Regions from separate parts of the Neobacillus camarae genome, predicted to be linked through region 2. Evidence: a T-box and tRNA genes for the amino acid it is inferred to sense, from the RefSeq annotation. Region 2 holds a T-box; the other holds one or more tRNA genes.
What was found. The T-box of region 2 lies ahead of ACY8D0_RS20840 (valine--tRNA ligase). A T-box ahead of a tRNA ligase gene usually reads a tRNA of that ligase, here a tRNA-Val.

Region 1 (8,355 bases), on a different contig from region 2:
CCTGGTAGTCCACGCCGTAAACGATGAGTGCTAAGTGTTAGAGGGTTTCCGCCCTTTAGTGCTGCAGCTAACGCATTAAGCACTCCGCCTGGGGAGTACGGCCGCAAGGCTGAAACTCAAAGGAATTGACGGGGGCCCGCACAAGCGGTGGAGCATGTGGTTTAATTCGAAGCAACGCGAAGAACCTTACCAGGTCTTGACATCCTCTGACACTCCTAGAGATAGGAATTTCCCCTTCGGGGGACAGAGTGACAGGTGGTGCATGGTTGTCGTCAGCTCGTGTCGTGAGATGTTGGGTTAAGTCCCGCAACGAGCGCAACCCTTGAGATTAGTTGCCAGCATTCAGTTGGGCACTCTAATCTGACTGCCGGTGACAAACCGGAGGAAGGTGGGGATGACGTCAAATCATCATGCCCCTTATGACCTGGGCTACACACGTGCTACAATGGATGGTACAAAGGGCAGCGAAGCCGCGAGGTGAAGCCAATCCCATAAAACCATTCTCAGTTCGGATTGCAGGCTGCAACTCGCCTGCATGAAGCCGGAATCGCTAGTAATCGCGGATCAGCATGCCGCGGTGAATACGTTCCCGGGCCTTGTACACACCGCCCGTCACACCACGAGAGTTTGTAACACCCGAAGTCGGTGGGGTAACCGTAAGGAGCCAGCCGCCTAAGGTGGGACAGATGATTGGGGTGAAGTCGTAACAAGGTAGCCGTATCGGAAGGTGCGGCTGGATCACCTCCTTTCTAAGGAATATGCAGTCCTTACGGACTGATAAGACGTTGACCTCTGTTGTTTGTTTAGTTTTGAGGGAGCAATCTTTTTTTGTGTGGATTAGACCGTAAGGTTTAATTTGAAACAATTCTCTCAAGAATTCGTTCTTTGAAAACTGGATAATCGTAATATAGAAGAAACCAAGTAAAACCGAGTAATCGCCATTTTAGGTTTTAAACCATTTAGGTTAAGTTAGAAAGGGCGCACGGTGAATGCCTTGGCACTAGGAGCCGATGAAGGACGGTACTAACACCGATATGCTTCGGGGAGCTGTAAGTAAGCTTTGATCCGGAGATTTCCGAATGGGGAAACCCGTTGCCCGTAATGGGGCAGCATCTTTACCTGAATACATAGGGTATTGAAGGCATACCCGGGGAACTGAAACATCTAAGTACCCGGAGGAAGAGAAAGCAAACGCGATTCCCTGAGTAGCGGCGAGCGAAACGGGAACAGCCCAAACCGAAAGGCTTGCCTTTCGGGGTTGTAGGACACTCAACATGGAGTTACAAAGGAACGGGGTAGATGAAGCGGTCTGGAAAGGCCAGCCATAGAAGGTAACAGCCCTGTAGTTGAAACTTCGTTCCCTCCTGAGTGGATCCTGAGTACGGCCGGACACGTGAAATCCGGTCGGAAGCAGGGAGGACCATCTCCCAAGGCTAAATACTCCCTAGTGACCGATAGTGAACCAGTACCGTGAGGGAAAGGTGAAAAGCACCCCGGAAGGGGAGTGAAAGAGATCCTGAAACCGTGTGCCTACAAGTAGTCAGAGCCCGTTTATGGGTGATGGCGTGCCTTTTGTAGAATGAACCGGCGAGTTACGATTGCATGCGAGGTTAAGTTGATGAGACGGAGCCGCAGCGAAAGCGAGTCTTAAGTAGGGCGAAATAGTATGCAGTCGTAGACCCGAAACCAGGTGATCTACCCATGTCCAGGGTGAAGTCCAGGTAACACTGGATGGAGGCCCGAACCGACGCACGTTGAAAAGTGCGCGGATGAGGTGTGGGTAGCGGAGAAATTCCAATCGAACTTGGAGATAGCTGGTTCTCTCCGAAATAGCTTTAGGGCTAGCCTCACGAAGTTAGAGTCTTGGAGGTAGAGCACTGTTTGGACTAGGGGCCCCCATCGGGTTACCGAATTCAGACAAACTCCGAATGCCAAAGACTTATCCGTGGGAGTCAGACTGCGAGTGATAAGATCCGTAGTCAAAAGGGAAACAGCCCAGACCACCAGCTAAGGTCCCAAAGTATACGTTAAGTGGAAAAGGATGTGGAGTTGCTTAGACAACCAGGATGTTGGCTTAGAAGCAGCCACCATTTAAAGAGTGCGTAATAGCTCACTGGTCGAGTGACTCTGCGCCGAAAATGTACCGGGGCTAAACGTATCACCGAAGCTGTGGATTGACATCTTCGATGTCAGTGGTAGGAGAGCGTTCTAAGGGCGTTGAAGCTAGACCGTAAGGACTGGTGGAGCGCTTAGAAGTGAGAATGCCGGTATGAGTAGCGAAAGATGAGTGAGAATCTCATCCACCGTATGCCTAAGGTTTCCTGAGGAAGGCTCGTCCGCTCAGGGTTAGTCGGGACCTAAGCCGAGGCCGAAAGGCGTAGGCGATGGACAACAGGTTGATATTCCTGTACCACCTCTTTATCGTTTGAGTGATGGGGGGACGCAGGAGGATAGGGTAAGCGCACTGCTGGTTATGTGCGTCTAAGCAGTTAGGCTGGTGAATAGGAAAATCCGTTCACCGTAAGGCTCAAGCTGTGACAGCGAGGGAAATAGAGTACCGAAGTTCCTGATTCCACACTGCCAAGAAAAGCCTCTAGCGAGATAAAAGGTGCCCGTACCGCAAACCGACACAGGTAGGCGAGGAGAGAATCCTAAGGTGAGCGAGAGAACTCTCGTTAAGGAACTCGGCAAAATGACCCCGTAACTTCGGGAGAAGGGGTGCTTACTGGGGTGAATAGCCTCGGTAAGCCGCAGTGAATAGGCCCAGGCGACTGTTTAGCAAAAACACAGGTCTCTGCGAAGCCGCAAGGCGAAGTATAGGGGCTGACGCCTGCCCGGTGCTGGAAGGTTAAGAGGAGGGGTTAGCTGCAAAGCGAAGCTCTGAATCGAAGCCCCAGTAAACGGCGGCCGTAACTATAACGGTCCTAAGGTAGCGAAATTCCTTGTCGGGTAAGTTCCGACCCGCACGAAAGGCGTAACGATCTGGGCACTGTCTCAACGAGAGACTCGGTGAAATTATAGTACCTGTGAAGATGCAGGTTACCCGCGACAGGACGGAAAGACCCCATGGAGCTTTACTGTAGCCTGATATTGAATTTTGGTACAGCTTGTACAGGATAGGTAGGAGCCTGAGAAGCCGGAGCGCCAGCTTCGGTGGAGGCGTCGGTGGGATACTACCCTGGCTGTATTGAAATTCTAACCCGCATCCCTTATCGGGATGGGAGACAGTGTCAGGTGGGCAGTTTGACTGGGGCGGTCGCCTCCTAAAGAGTAACGGAGGCGCCCAAAGGTTCCCTCAGAATGGTTGGAAATCATTCGCAGAGTGTAAAGGCACAAGGGAGCTTGACTGCGAGACCTACAAGTCGAGCAGGGACGAAAGTCGGGCTTAGTGATCCGGTGGTTCCGCATGGAAGGGCCATCGCTCAACGGATAAAAGCTACCCTGGGGATAACAGGCTTATCTCCCCCAAGAGTCCACATCGACGGGGAGGTTTGGCACCTCGATGTCGGCTCATCGCATCCTGGGGCTGTAGTCGGTCCCAAGGGTTGGGCTGTTCGCCCATTAAAGCGGTACGCGAGCTGGGTTCAGAACGTCGTGAGACAGTTCGGTCCCTATCCGTCGTGGGCGCAGGAAATTTGAGAGGAGCTGTCCTTAGTACGAGAGGACCGGGATGGACGCACCGCTGGTGTACCAGTTGTCTTGCCAAAGGCATCGCTGGGTAGCTATGTGCGGACGGGATAAGTGCTGAAAGCATCTAAGCATGAAGCCCCCCTCAAGATGAGATTTCCCATAGCGTCAAGCTAGTAAGATCCCTGAAAGATGATCAGGTTGATAGGTCAGGGGTGGAAGCACGGTGACGTGTGGAGCTGACTGATACTAATCGATCGAGGACTTAACCAATAAGAAAAGCGGAAGCGCACGTTTAGCGGCATATGGCCTGGAGCACATTGACTGAGATAAAGGAAACACGGAGAGCGTAGCGATTCGATGTTGACTTATCGCAGGGAGATGAGCGAAGGATTCTAGACGCTGTGCGCTGGAGCTAGACAACACTAATAAAGCAGACTCGTTTTACTTCTTTTTCTTCTAATTATCCAGTTTTGAGGGAATGAAAAAAATAAAAAATTCCTCTTGAAATTTATTAAAAACACACTATAATATAATAGTGTCAGTAATTAGTCTGGCGGCGATGGCGAGAAGGTCACACCCGTTCCCATCCCGAACACGGAAGTTAAGCTTCTCAGCGCCGATGGTAGTTGGGGCGAAAGCCCCTGTGAGAGTAGGACGCTGCCAGGCTGATTATGAATCTTTAAGTTATGATTATTCCGCAGTAGCTCAGTGGTAGAGCTATCGGCTGTTAACCGATCGGTCGTAGGTTCGAGTCCTACCTGCGGAGCCATTTTTATGTTTAAAACCATTTCAGTCATGCTTCCATAGCTCAGTAGGTAGAGCACTTCCATGGTAAGGAAGAGGTCAGCGGTTCGAGCCCGCTTGGGAGCTTACCAAACTAAATATAAGAGGCCCCTTGGTCAAGCGGTTAAGACACCGCCCTTTCACGGCGGTAACACGGGTTCGAATCCCGTAGGGGTCACCATTTTTGGAGGATTAGCTCAGCTGGGAGAGCATCTGCCTTACAAGCAGAGGGTCGGCGGTTCGATCCCGTCATCCTCCACCATATATATTTTGCCGGTTTAGCTCAATTGGTAGAGCAACTGACTTGTAATCAGTAGGTTGGGGGTTCAAGTCCTCTAGCCGGCACTTTTTTTTTGGAGGGGTAGCGAAGTGGCTAAACGCGGCGGACTGTAAATCCGCTCCCTCAGGGTTCGGCGGTTCGAATCCGTCCCCCTCCACCACTTATATTTTTCCTTTTAATTGGACATGCTATTAAATGTAAAAATATTGGGCTATAGCCAAGCGGTAAGGCAACGGACTTTGACTCCGTCATTCGTAGGTTCGAATCCTGCTAGCCCAGCCATCTTTAGAGCCATTAGCTCAGTCGGTAGAGCATCTGACTTTTAATCAGAGGGTCGAAGGTTCGAGTCCTTCATGGCTCATAAATAAATATTCAAAAAAACACAAGGGCCATTAAGGTCCTTGTGTTTTTTTATTGCCTTGGTGCTACACATCCTTCCATACTTCAAGCCAAATTTTCTTGAAAACGCAGGCTCTGTATATATATGCAAAATATTGCCAGGTTGAGTCATTTCAGCATCTGCCATTAAAATAGAGCTATAGGGAGGGGTTAGTGATGAACGATAAGCTTGCTATTATTGGTATGCCGATGGATTTGGGGCAAATGCGGCGTGGTGTGGACATGGGTCCAAGTGCCATGCGTTATGCCGGGATTAACGAAAAAATGAAAGCGCTATTTTCTGAGGTTGCAGATTTGGGAGATATTCCTATTGGCCGACCAGAAGTCGTGATTGACCGGGAATCCAATCTTAGAAATTTAGATTTAGTAGCAGAGAAAAGTGAATTACTGGCTCGAAAAGTAGACGAAGTGATCCAGTCTGGTGCACTTCCTTTAGTGCTCGGTGGAGATCATAGTATCGCAATTGGAACCTTGGCAGGGGTTGCCAAGCACTACCAAAACCTCGGGGTAATATGGTACGACGCACATGGCGACTTAAATACAGCAGAAACAAGCCCATCCGGTAATATCCATGGCATGCCGCTTGCCGTCAGCCTCGGGATGGGGCACCCTTTGTTAACGGAAATCGGCGGGTATTCTCCTAAAGTAAAACCTGAGAATGTGGTGATCATCGGGGCACGGGCATTGGACGAAGGAGAAAAGAAGCTGATTAAAGATAAAGGGATTAAAGTGTATACCATGCATGAAATTGACAGGCTGGGCATGACGAAGGTGATGGAAGAGACCATTGCTTATTTGAAAGACCGAACAGATGGTGTCCATCTCTCCCTAGATTTGGACGGCCTGGACCCACGTGAGGCACCAGGTGTTGGAACACCCGTAATGGGGGGGATTAGCTATCGTGAAAGCCATCTGGCCATGGAAATGCTGGAAGAGGCAAAAATCATCACATCGGCTGAATTTGTAGAAGTTAACCCTATCTTGGATGAGAGAAATAAAACAGCCGCTATTGCGGTTGGATTAATGGGATCATTGTTTGGAGAAAAGTTGTTATAAAGTTGATAATAGAAAAGCCAGGCTGCTGCCTGGCTTTTATTTATAGTAAAGATTAAAGTGCCGGTAAACAATAGGAATGGTTCGAGACCTAAAATTAACTACTCTCTTCCGGTATTTAGAACCATTAGACAATTCTTATTAGCAATTTTTAGTAATATTTTGTTAAAATTATAGGTACTGGGAACTTTTTTCGTCTAGGGCGAAACTTTTTTGCTAACGATTCGTATTATCGGTAGCAGCAATGGAGCTGAGGTAAGTTAATGGACCAACTAGTAAAAAAGAGAATTAAACAAGTCATCAAAGGTGACCATGACGCTTTTGGCGATATTGTCGAACTATATAAAAATAGCATATTCCAGCTTTGCTTTAGAATGCTTGGGAACCGTCATGAAGCAGAAGATATCGCTCAGGAAGCGTTTATTCGGGCATTTGTGAATATCAAATCGTTTAACCAGGATTTAAAATTTACCACTTGGCTTTACCGGATTGCCACAAACCTATGCATCGATCGGCTGCGAAAAAAGAAACCGGACTACTATTTGGATGCCGAAGTGGCCGGGACAGAAGGGTTAACCATGTATTCGCAAATCCCATCCGGTACCCCGCTTCCAGAAACGGAAGTCGAAAGCCTCGAGCTTCAAGAAACTGTTCATAACGAAATTTTAAAACTGCCTGAAAAATACCGCTCAGCGATTGTATTGAAATACATTGAGGATTTGTCATTAAATGAAATCAGTGAAATCTTGGAACTGCCGTTAGGGACGGTCAAGACCAGGATTCACCGCGGCAGGGAAGCCTTGAGGCAGCAATTACGGTACGTTTAATTAAGAGGTGAATAATCCAATGTGTCCGGAACAAATAATTGAACTAATGCATGACTACTTGGACGATGAATTAGACCCAGAAAAGGAACAAGTCCTCAAAAAACACCTCCAAAGCTGTAAGGATTGTCAAATGATTTTTAATGAGCTAAACAAGACGGTGGCCTTCGTTCAGAGCATATCCCATATGCAGGCGCCTGATGATTTTACGGCGCAGGTCTTAGCAAGGCTGCCCAAAGAGAACAAAAGGATTTGGATGTCCCGCTTGCTGAAAAGCCATCCGATTCTTTCGGCAGCCTCCGTGTTTGTTGTTTTAATGCTGGGCAGTTTAGTGTCAACCTGGAACCAGGACGAGGAGTTTTCCGTTTCCAGGCAAAAAAATCTGGTTGTGAAAGACAATACGGTCATAGTGCCAGAAGGGGAAGTCGTGAAGGGTGACGTAGTTGTCCATAATGGCAATTTGAAAATTGAGGGTGAAATTCAAGGGGATGCCACCGTCATTCATGGTAAACAATATTTGGCTTCAGCAGGTCACGTGACAGGCGATATTGAAGAAGTGAATGAAGTTTTTGACTGGATGTGGTATCACATGAAGAAGACAGGAAAACAAATTGTAAATGTCATTGACCCATAAAAATGTCGTAAAACAAATCACTCATAACATGGGTGATTTGTTTTTTTAAACAGTTACATATAATAAGGACAAGGCTGTTTTATGGTATAATAAATGAGTTGTTTGTACATGTGTTTTTTAAAGCAAAGTTACGGAGGAAAAACAATGCCGTTTGCCGATTGGACATTTTTGGATTATATATCGAGTATTGTGGATATTGCCGTCGTCTGGTATGTCATTTACAAGTTAATCAATATTATTAGAGGCACAAAGGCTGTACAACTATTGAAAGGGATCTTTGTTATTCTGATTGTTAAGGTTGTCAGTGATTTTTTCGGACTTCGGACGTTAAGCTGGATTATGGAGCAAGTGATAACGTACGGATTCCTGGCCATCATTATCATTTTTCAGCCGGAGTTGAGAAGAGCCTTAGAGCAGCTCGGGCGCGGCAAGTTCTTTTCGAGAAGCGCCAATCAGGGGGATGATGACCCAGAGAAAGCCGTGGAGGCGATTATCAAGGCTGCAGACTATATGGCAAAGCGACGAATTGGAGCGCTGATTTCTATCGAGCAGGAAACGGGTATGAATGATTACATCGAAACCGGGATTCCGTTAAATTCAAAAATATCATCTGAGCTTTTGATTAATATTTTTATTCCAAATACGCCACTGCATGATGGGGCCGTGATTCTGCAAAAAAATACCATCGCAGCCGCCGCCTGTTACCTGCCTTTATCTGAAAGCCCGTTTATCTCAAAAGAGTTAGGAACACG
Region 2 (8,355 bases):
GAGCGCAGTTGCTTGAAGCTTTCTGCCGAACTGACGATCAGTGGGCTCTATGAATCCGAACCCCAGCAGGAAGAAGAGCAGGAATATGAGGTCGTTCATCGCGCCGAAGCCGAATTTGAGGAAGAAATAGAAGAGCATGCTGCCCATAGCCCATATGAGAACAATGTGTTATTTGAAATTGAGGCAAGGAAGCAGCAGGATGAACAGCCGAAAGTTGAGGCATTCCCTAAGTTCCCGACGTTTAACTATCAGCCGGAGGAAGCCGAGGAAAGCGCAGACCACGAGGAAGCATGGCAATTCCAAGAATACCACCCGGAGCCTGTTGAGCCAGCCTTACATTTTCATGAAGCCAGAAGCGAGCAGCATCCAGTGGAAGTGGAGGTAGTGGCAGAAAAGACGAAGGTGGTGCCGGAAGTATTAGAGGAAGTGGACGAAGTTTTAGAAAGTTCATCTTCTTCCGAAGAAGCCCCTAAGAAGAAAAAGAAAACCGTAAAAAAGAAAACCATGACCCTGACCGATTTCCTTGCCCGCAAGGATGAAGGACCGCAGCAGGCAAGACTGCGTATGTGCATTGTCCAAAAGGGCGACACAATTGACTCCCTCTCGGAGCGGTATTCAGTGCCCGTGCATAATTTGTTGCGCATGAACCAGCTTGAAATCAGCGAGGATGTCCATGAAGGCCAAGTATTGTATATTCCGGCCGCTTTGGCAAAAAAGTAAACTTTTGAAGGAATTGAGCGGGTCGTTCGGCCTGCTCAGATTCTTTTTTTCAGACTTTTTGTAAAGGGAAGAGAGTTGAATTTTATGAGTGACCCCAACCGATTGGAGAGGCTCACTCCAATCCTGCAGCAATACCAAGTGGAACCGTATTTTATCGAGGATTTCGGAAGTGTCCAGAAGGTGTATTCCAATAAAGGCACCTTTGCCTTGAAAAAAATTCCTCCTTCGATCGGGACCGATTTTATCCGCCATGTCCATTATCTTTACCAAAAAGGCTATAACCGAATTGTCCCAATATATCCGGCCATGGATGGCAGGTACGCAATCTTGCATGATAACGAGCTTTATTACCTGATGCCATGGATGTCGAATGATTATTCGGAAAACCGCCAGTTTAAAAATAACCAGCTGTTCCGCGAGCTGGCTAGGTTGCATACCTTGTCAGCCAAAGAAGTCAAGGTTAGCCAGGAAGAACGGACCGAACATTACGAAAAAACCATCGAGCAGTTGGATAAACATCAGGAATTCCTCGACGGCTTTATTGATGTTTGTGAAAAAAAGGCGTACATGTCGCCGTTTGAATTGCTCTATTGCTTGTACTATAACGAAATCAGCCAGGCGTTACGGTTTTCCAAATCAAAGTTCGAAGAATGGTATGAGCAAACGAAGGAGAAAGAGAAGGCCCGGATGGTGGTCGTCCACGGGAAACTGTCCCATGAGCATTTTCTTTATGATGACCGCGGCTACGGTTTTTTCATCAATTTTGAAAATGCCCAGTATGGTTCACCGATTCACGATTTGCTGCCGTACCTGTCGCGGGCGCTCAACACCAGCCCGAAGCGCAACGATGAGGTGATTGACTGGGTATATCATTATTATAAATATTTTCCCTTCAAATCCGATGAAAAACTATTATTCTACAGTTATCTGTCCTATCCCATCCCAATCATTCAAGCGGCAGAGAAGTTTTACCGCAAGCAACGGCCCAAAAATGAGTTGAAATTCGTTCGGCAGCTGCAGCATCGCTATTGGCAATTGAAAAATACCGAGTATGTAGTGATGCGGATGAGCGAGATTGATGCCCAGCAACAGGCAGCGGCCCAGGCGGCAAAAGAAGGAGCCCAACAGCAGCAAAGTTAGTTTGCGCCGATGGGCTCTTATATCACGTCAAAATAGATGGAAATGGCAATCCCGACAAAGACCGATAATAAAATGACATCAAAAACAGTCGGCAGAAAAATCGTCCTCAAAAACTGAAAAATTATAAACGGTACAATTAACTGTCCGCTCACCTTGCGAAACGTTTTAAACCAGGGACGGTATTTGTATTTTTGAAAATTCCTCACCGGTAAACCTCCCCCACGCCCATTTACCATATGTATATTCAGACAATCGTGTGAATTCTCCAATATTTGTTTAAAATATTTCCTTTACAAAAAATCAAATGCATGGTTTGATAAAAATGAAATCATTTACAAGTGCCTATTTTACTAAATGAACAATCTAAAGGAGTACATACATGTATTGGTTTATTCTACTATTTCCGCTGCTCATCTATCCATGGGGATTTGATCCGTACTACACAGACCCCAAAACAAATTATTTGTACCTATTTGTTATCGGCACTTGGTTGTATGTCCTATTCAAACGCAAGTTCCGCTCCCTGTTTCCTTCCCAAGAACACAACATGGCAGTTTACACCTTATTTGTGTTTATATGTCTGGTAGAAATCTCAACTGCGTTTTCCGATTACCGGTATACGTCTGTTTATGGCCTTATCGATCGCAAGGAAGGCCTGATTTCGTTTTTCTCCTACTGCAGTGTATTTTTATTTTCGTTCAGGTTTTTGGGGGAGAAAAAATGGGATAAAGCCATTTCGGGAATCGCGATTGTGTCGATAATCGTCTCGATCTATGGAATCCTGCAGCATTTCCAACTGGACTTTTTGCCTCGGAATAGCGCCATGCGTCATTATCCTGGAACTTACACGTTTTTTGATAATCCTAACTTTTTCGGTTCCTATTTGGTATTGGCATTCTTGTCAGCCGTGACCTGTTTCATTATATCAAAGAGCAAAAAAACTACTATGCTGTATTACATCACAGTTTGTTTTGCATTTGTTGCATTAATATTTTCTAATACCAGAAGCGCTTATGTTGGTGTATTTTGCGCTCTGGTGTTTCTGAAGGTTTTTGTTATTTTTAAGAGAAAATTCCTATGGAAAAAATGGGGATCCCTAATGGTTTCCTTGATGCTATTATTGCTTATTATTAATTGGACTGAAAACGGGAGGTATAATGATCGGATTGGGTCTGTTTTATCGGATTCATATAAGATAGCTTCCCATCATAGCACCGGTCATGAAGGTTCTTCAAGGTTTTTTATATGGAAGAAATCACTGCCATTAATCCCGGAATATTTTTGGATCGGTTCTGGTCCGGATACCTTTGAGTTTATTTTTCCAGCAACAGATAAGGAATTACTAACCTACTTGGGTGGACAGAGAGTGGACAAAGCCCATAATGAGTACTTGCAGATGGCGATTACCTTAGGGGTTCCGGCACTATTAACCTATTTGCTGTTTATATTTTTGATTTTGCGAAAGGCGTTCCTTGCGGTTCGAATGGCGAGCGGCAAGGAGAGACTGATGATGTACGGGCTCATTTCCATCGTCATCGGCTATTTGATTCAGGCATTCTTTAATATCAGCACGGTTCCAGTTGCTCCGCTATATTGGGCTATTCTAGGGATTACCCTTGCCAAATCCGAGTGGTTAATGAAGAGTGCAGCATCGGAACAATTGAACTTACCAGACCACGGAAAGAACCAAATTGCTTAAAAGTGGTAGCATTTTTCATAGGTGCTTCATAGTATATAAATTAAAAAAATTGTCCATCATGATTGACGAAGGGACCCTTTTTTGGGTAGTATAACAATATAATTTAAAAACCAAAAGCAAAGACAGGGAAGAGTACGATACCATCCGGCTTTAAGAGAGGGAAATTATTAGCTGAAAGATTTCCTAAGCGGAACATCGGAAGGTCACCCAATAGCTTCTTCTGTGAACAATCAGTAGCAGAAGACGGAGGAAATCCGTTATTCGATGAAGCGCCAATCAATAATGGTTGATTGGAAAAAAGGTGGTACCGCGAAGCAACTCCATTCGTCCTTTTACGACGAATGGGGTTTTTTGTTGTTTGCAGGTAGTTTAGAAGGAGGCAATATACATGGAAACAAAGGAAATTTCAATGCCTACCAAATATGACCCCCAATCTATTGAAAAAGGGCGTTATAAATGGTGGGTAGAAGGCAAATTTTTTGAAGCGAAAGATGACGAGGGAAAACAGCCATATACGATCGTGATTCCGCCGCCAAACGTTACAGGTAAACTGCACTTAGGCCATGCGTGGGATACAACGCTACAAGATATTATTACGCGTATGAAGCGGATGCAGGGTTATGATGTTTTATGGCTGCCTGGCATGGACCATGCCGGAATCGCCACCCAGGCAAAAGTCGAGCAAAAGCTACGCAGTGAAGGCAAAAGCCGTTATGACTTAGGCCGTGAAAAATTTGTCGAGGAAACATGGAAGTGGAAGGAAGAGTATGCCTCCCATATCCGCCAGCAATGGGCCAAATTAGGCCTGGGCCTTGATTATTCACGTGAGCGTTTTACCCTGGACGAAGGCTTGTCTAAAGCGGTACGTGAAGTATTTGTTAAGCTATATAATAAAGGGCTTATTTATCGCGGTGAATACATCATCAACTGGGACCCGTCGACCAAGACAGCTCTATCCGATATTGAGGTTATCTATAAGGATGTTCAGGGTGCTTTCTATCATATGAATTATCCACTTGCCGATGGCTCTGGTTCGATTGAAGTGGCAACGACCCGTCCGGAAACAATGCTGGGCGATACCGCAGTAGCAGTCCATCCGGAAGATGAGCGCTACCAGCATCTAATCGGCAAAACTGTCATCCTGCCAATTGTCGGCCGGGAAATCCCGATTGTCGCGGATGACTATGTTGATAAAGAGTTTGGTTCTGGGGCAGTAAAAATCACGCCTGCCCATGATCCTAATGACTTTGAAGTCGGTAACCGCCATAACCTGGAGCGGATTCTCGTCATGAACGAGGACGGCACGATGAATGAAAAAGCCGGCAAGTACCAAGGTTTGGACCGGTTCGAATGCCGTAAGCAAATCGTTAAGGACCTTCAGGAACAAGGCGTTCTGTTCAAAATTGAAGACCACTTGCATTCCGTCGGACACTCCGAGCGCAGCGGTGCCGTAGTAGAGCCATATCTGTCCACCCAATGGTTTGTAAAAATGCAGCCGCTAGCCGATGCAGCCGTTGAATTGCAAAAGAAGGAGAACAAGGTTAACTTCGTTCCGGACCGGTTTGAAAAAACTTACTTGCACTGGATGGAAAATATCCGTGACTGGTGTATTTCAAGACAATTGTGGTGGGGACACCGGATTCCAGCTTGGTATCACAAGGAAACTGGTGAAGTCTATGTCGGCCATGAAGCACCGGCTGACGCGGAAAGTTGGGAACAGGATAAAGATGTATTGGATACATGGTTCAGTTCCGCCCTATGGCCATTCTCGACTCTGGGCTGGCCGGATAAGGATGCAGCGGACTTCAAACGGTTTTTCCCAACCGATGCGCTGGTAACCGGTTATGATATCATCTTCTTCTGGGTATCTCGGATGATTTTCCAAAGTGTCGAATTCACCGGTGACCGTCCATTTAAGGATGTTCTCATCCATGGTCTCGTACGCGATGAGCAAGGCCGGAAAATGAGTAAATCATTAGGTAACGGTGTTGATCCAATGGACGTCATAGATCAATACGGTGCCGATGCACTAAGATATTTCTTATCCACTGGTTCTTCACCAGGTCAGGATTTGCGTTATAGCACGGAAAAAGTAGAAGCAACTTGGAATTTTGCCAATAAAATTTGGAACGCTTCCCGGTTTGCTTTAATGAATATGAATGGTTTAACCTATGAGGAAATTGATTTCAGCGGTGAAAAATCAGTTGCCGATAAATGGATTTTAACCCGTTTGAATGAAACGATTGATCATGTCACGAAGCTTTCCGAGCGCTACGAGTTCGGTGAAGTCGGTAGGGCATTATATAATTTTATCTGGGATGACTTCTGTGACTGGTACATCGAAATGTCCAAGCTGCCATTGTACGGGGAAGACGAGGCGGCCAAGAAAACGACCCGTTCCATTTTGGCTTATGTCCTAGACAACACCATGCGCCTGCTGCATCCGTTTATGCCATTTATTACAGAGGAAATCTGGCAAAACCTGCCGCATCAAGGAGAATCGATCACTATCGCTGACTGGCCGCAGGTTAAGCCTGAACTGAGCGATGATCAAGCAGCCCAAGAGATGAAACTGCTGGTAGAAATGATCCGTTCAGTACGGAACATCCGTGCCGAGGTGAATACCCCATTAAGCAAGAAAATTAAGATGCTGGTGAAAGCGAAGGATGAAGCCATCCAGAAAGCTCTGGAGGAAAACCGCGGCTATATTGAGCGTTTCTGTAATCCGGAAGAGCTGGTGATCGGAACGGATATCGAAGTACCGGATAAAGCCATGACAGCCGTCATCACCGGGGTAGAAATCATCCTGCCGCTTGAGGGCTTGATTAACATTGATGAGGAAATTGCCCGTCTGGAAAAAGAACACGACAAATTAAACAAAGAAGTCGAAAGGGTTCAAAAGAAACTAAGCAACGAAGGCTTTATGAAAAAAGCTCCCGAAGCTGTAGTGGCCGAGGAGCGCGCTAAAGAGCAAGATTATCTTGAAAAACGCGGCATCGTGGAAGCAAGAATCAAAGAACTGCGAGGCTAATTTTATTAGGAATCGAGCGAATCAATAGGGCTCTATGAGAAAATTTGCTTCACAAATCCAGTCAAATTGTCTTATAACTCGGCTCTATGAGATAATTTGCTTCAAGAATCCAGTCGAATTGTCCCATAAAGGGGCTCTATGAGACAATATGCTTCAAGAATTCAGCCAATATGTCCAATAGGGTTCTAGCTTCAAGAATCGTCCCCGGAGTGATTCGGGCATAAACAAGAAGGGCAGCGAATCCGCTGCCCTTTTAAAATTGGTCTTTAATATATTCCATATACAATGCTGCCGCATTCACGTCAGTGGTCGCATAAAGCGAGCGGCATCCGACAACATCTTCAATTTCATTAAATAAAAGTTCATTGTTTTGGTTTAACAAAAAATCAATTCCGAAAAAATCGCCCTTTAGTTCGGAAGCAATTCTTTGGACAAGCTCCATTTCCGAATCTGACAACTGATAAGGGCTGACCATGCCGCCCAATGTATAATTCGCCTTGAACGAGGTATGGGACTCCCTTAAAACGGCTCCAATCACATTCGTGCCGATGACAAACACCCGAAGGTCTTTGCCAGGGTTATCGCTTAATTCCTGGAGGACAAATTGTTTATTGGGTGATTCCGTTAATAATTCGGTTATTTCCTCCGTGCTGGAAACAAGAAATACTTCCTTACCACCCCGGCCGCCCGCTTGTTTTAACACCATTGGAAACTGAAATGGTATGTGATCTACCGGGAAAGAGTTGTAAGAAATAAAATACGTAGTTAATAAGGGTATTCCTAACTTTGCAACAAACTGATAGGTTAATGCTTTATTATTGCAAATCTCTGAAACGGCAGAAGGGTTGTAACATGGGAGGCCCATTCCTTCAAATTGTTTTGACAACAAAGGATTGATTGCTCTCATTACCACAAAGCTGATTTTCTCCACCGAAAGGTAAGGATGTCGAATGGACAGCCTGGTATCGACGATCCCATATGTGAGGTCCTCTTCAAACACCAGTTCTAAAGATATATTTAAAATTTCTGCTTCTTTCATCAGCATGGTAATGAAGCCGTGATTTCTAGCTGCGTCCTGCTTCTTATAGACGAGCCAGCCTGTCAGGTCAGTTCTCATTGTTTATTCTCCTGTAAATGATCGATGATGAAATCCAACATATAATCAGCGACCCAAATTCCGGTACAGTCGTAGATATTCCGCAGATGGGCATTGGAATTCACTTCACAAATGATAGGTTCATCATTTTCCCCAAACAAAATATCAATCCCCGAAAAGTAAGTCCCCATGATTTTGTTGCACTGTACGGCAAGCTGGATCTGCGCTTCAGTTGGCTGATACGGCTGCATTTTGCCGCCATTGGAAACATTGGCGCGAAAGTCCGTTTCAGAATGCCGGTACATGCTCGCCACAGCCTGATCACCTACGACATTAATCCGTATATCGCGGCCGCGGCTGGTAGAGATAAATCTTTGAAACAAATAAGAAATCCCGGCCAGTTCATTTACTTTTTCATAAAATTCTTCCCGGTTATTAATTAAGTAAACTTTCAACCCAAACGAACCGTGGACCTCTTTTATTATTAATGGGAAGCCGAGTCGCTGGATCACATACTCGTAATATTCTTTGTTACGAAATTCAAAGCCTTTGTACACTTTCGGGGCGATGATGGTTTCCGGAATCGGCAGGCCATGATTGGCTAGTGTTTGATACATAACCGCTTTATTGTCACAGCTTTCAATTGCTGAAACAGGATTGTAGACAGGG

Region 1: it encodes a tRNA-Val, which carries the amino acid that the T-box ahead of ACY8D0_RS20840 (valine--tRNA ligase) is inferred to sense. The anticodon was not compared.

What each region holds. Positions count from the first base shown of each region.
Region 1 covers NZ_JBUCKX010000004.1:102,236-110,590, forward strand. The annotation lists rRNA gene ACY8D0_RS21845 (16S ribosomal RNA) at 1-749, shown strand, start outside; rRNA gene ACY8D0_RS21850 (23S ribosomal RNA) at 963-3,900, shown strand; rRNA gene rrf (5S ribosomal RNA) at 4,180-4,296, shown strand; tRNA gene ACY8D0_RS21860 (tRNA-Asn) at 4,325-4,399, shown strand; tRNA gene ACY8D0_RS21865 (tRNA-Thr) at 4,428-4,500, shown strand; tRNA gene ACY8D0_RS21870 (tRNA-Glu) at 4,520-4,594, shown strand; tRNA gene ACY8D0_RS21875 (tRNA-Val) at 4,600-4,675, shown strand; tRNA gene ACY8D0_RS21880 (tRNA-Thr) at 4,686-4,758, shown strand; tRNA gene ACY8D0_RS21885 (tRNA-Tyr) at 4,769-4,853, shown strand; tRNA gene ACY8D0_RS21890 (tRNA-Gln) at 4,901-4,975, shown strand; tRNA gene ACY8D0_RS21895 (tRNA-Lys) at 4,982-5,054, shown strand; gene rocF (arginase) at 5,249-6,148, shown strand; gene sigW (RNA polymerase sigma factor SigW) at 6,409-6,972, shown strand; gene ACY8D0_RS21910 (zf-HC2 domain-containing protein) at 6,992-7,603, shown strand; gene cdaA (diadenylate cyclase CdaA) at 7,748-8,355, shown strand, end outside.
Region 2 covers NZ_JBUCKX010000003.1:1,095,022-1,103,376, reverse strand. The annotation lists gene spoVID (stage VI sporulation protein D) at 1-720, shown strand, start outside; gene ysxE (spore coat protein YsxE) at 805-1,860, shown strand; gene ACY8D0_RS20850 (hypothetical protein) at 1,878-2,066, opposite strand; gene ACY8D0_RS20845 (O-antigen ligase family protein) at 2,240-3,559, shown strand; T-box leader at 3,670-3,894, shown strand; gene ACY8D0_RS20840 (valine--tRNA ligase) at 3,948-6,590, shown strand; gene ACY8D0_RS20835 (ATP-grasp domain-containing protein) at 6,844-7,707, opposite strand; gene ACY8D0_RS20830 (ATP-grasp domain-containing protein) at 7,704-8,355, opposite strand, start outside.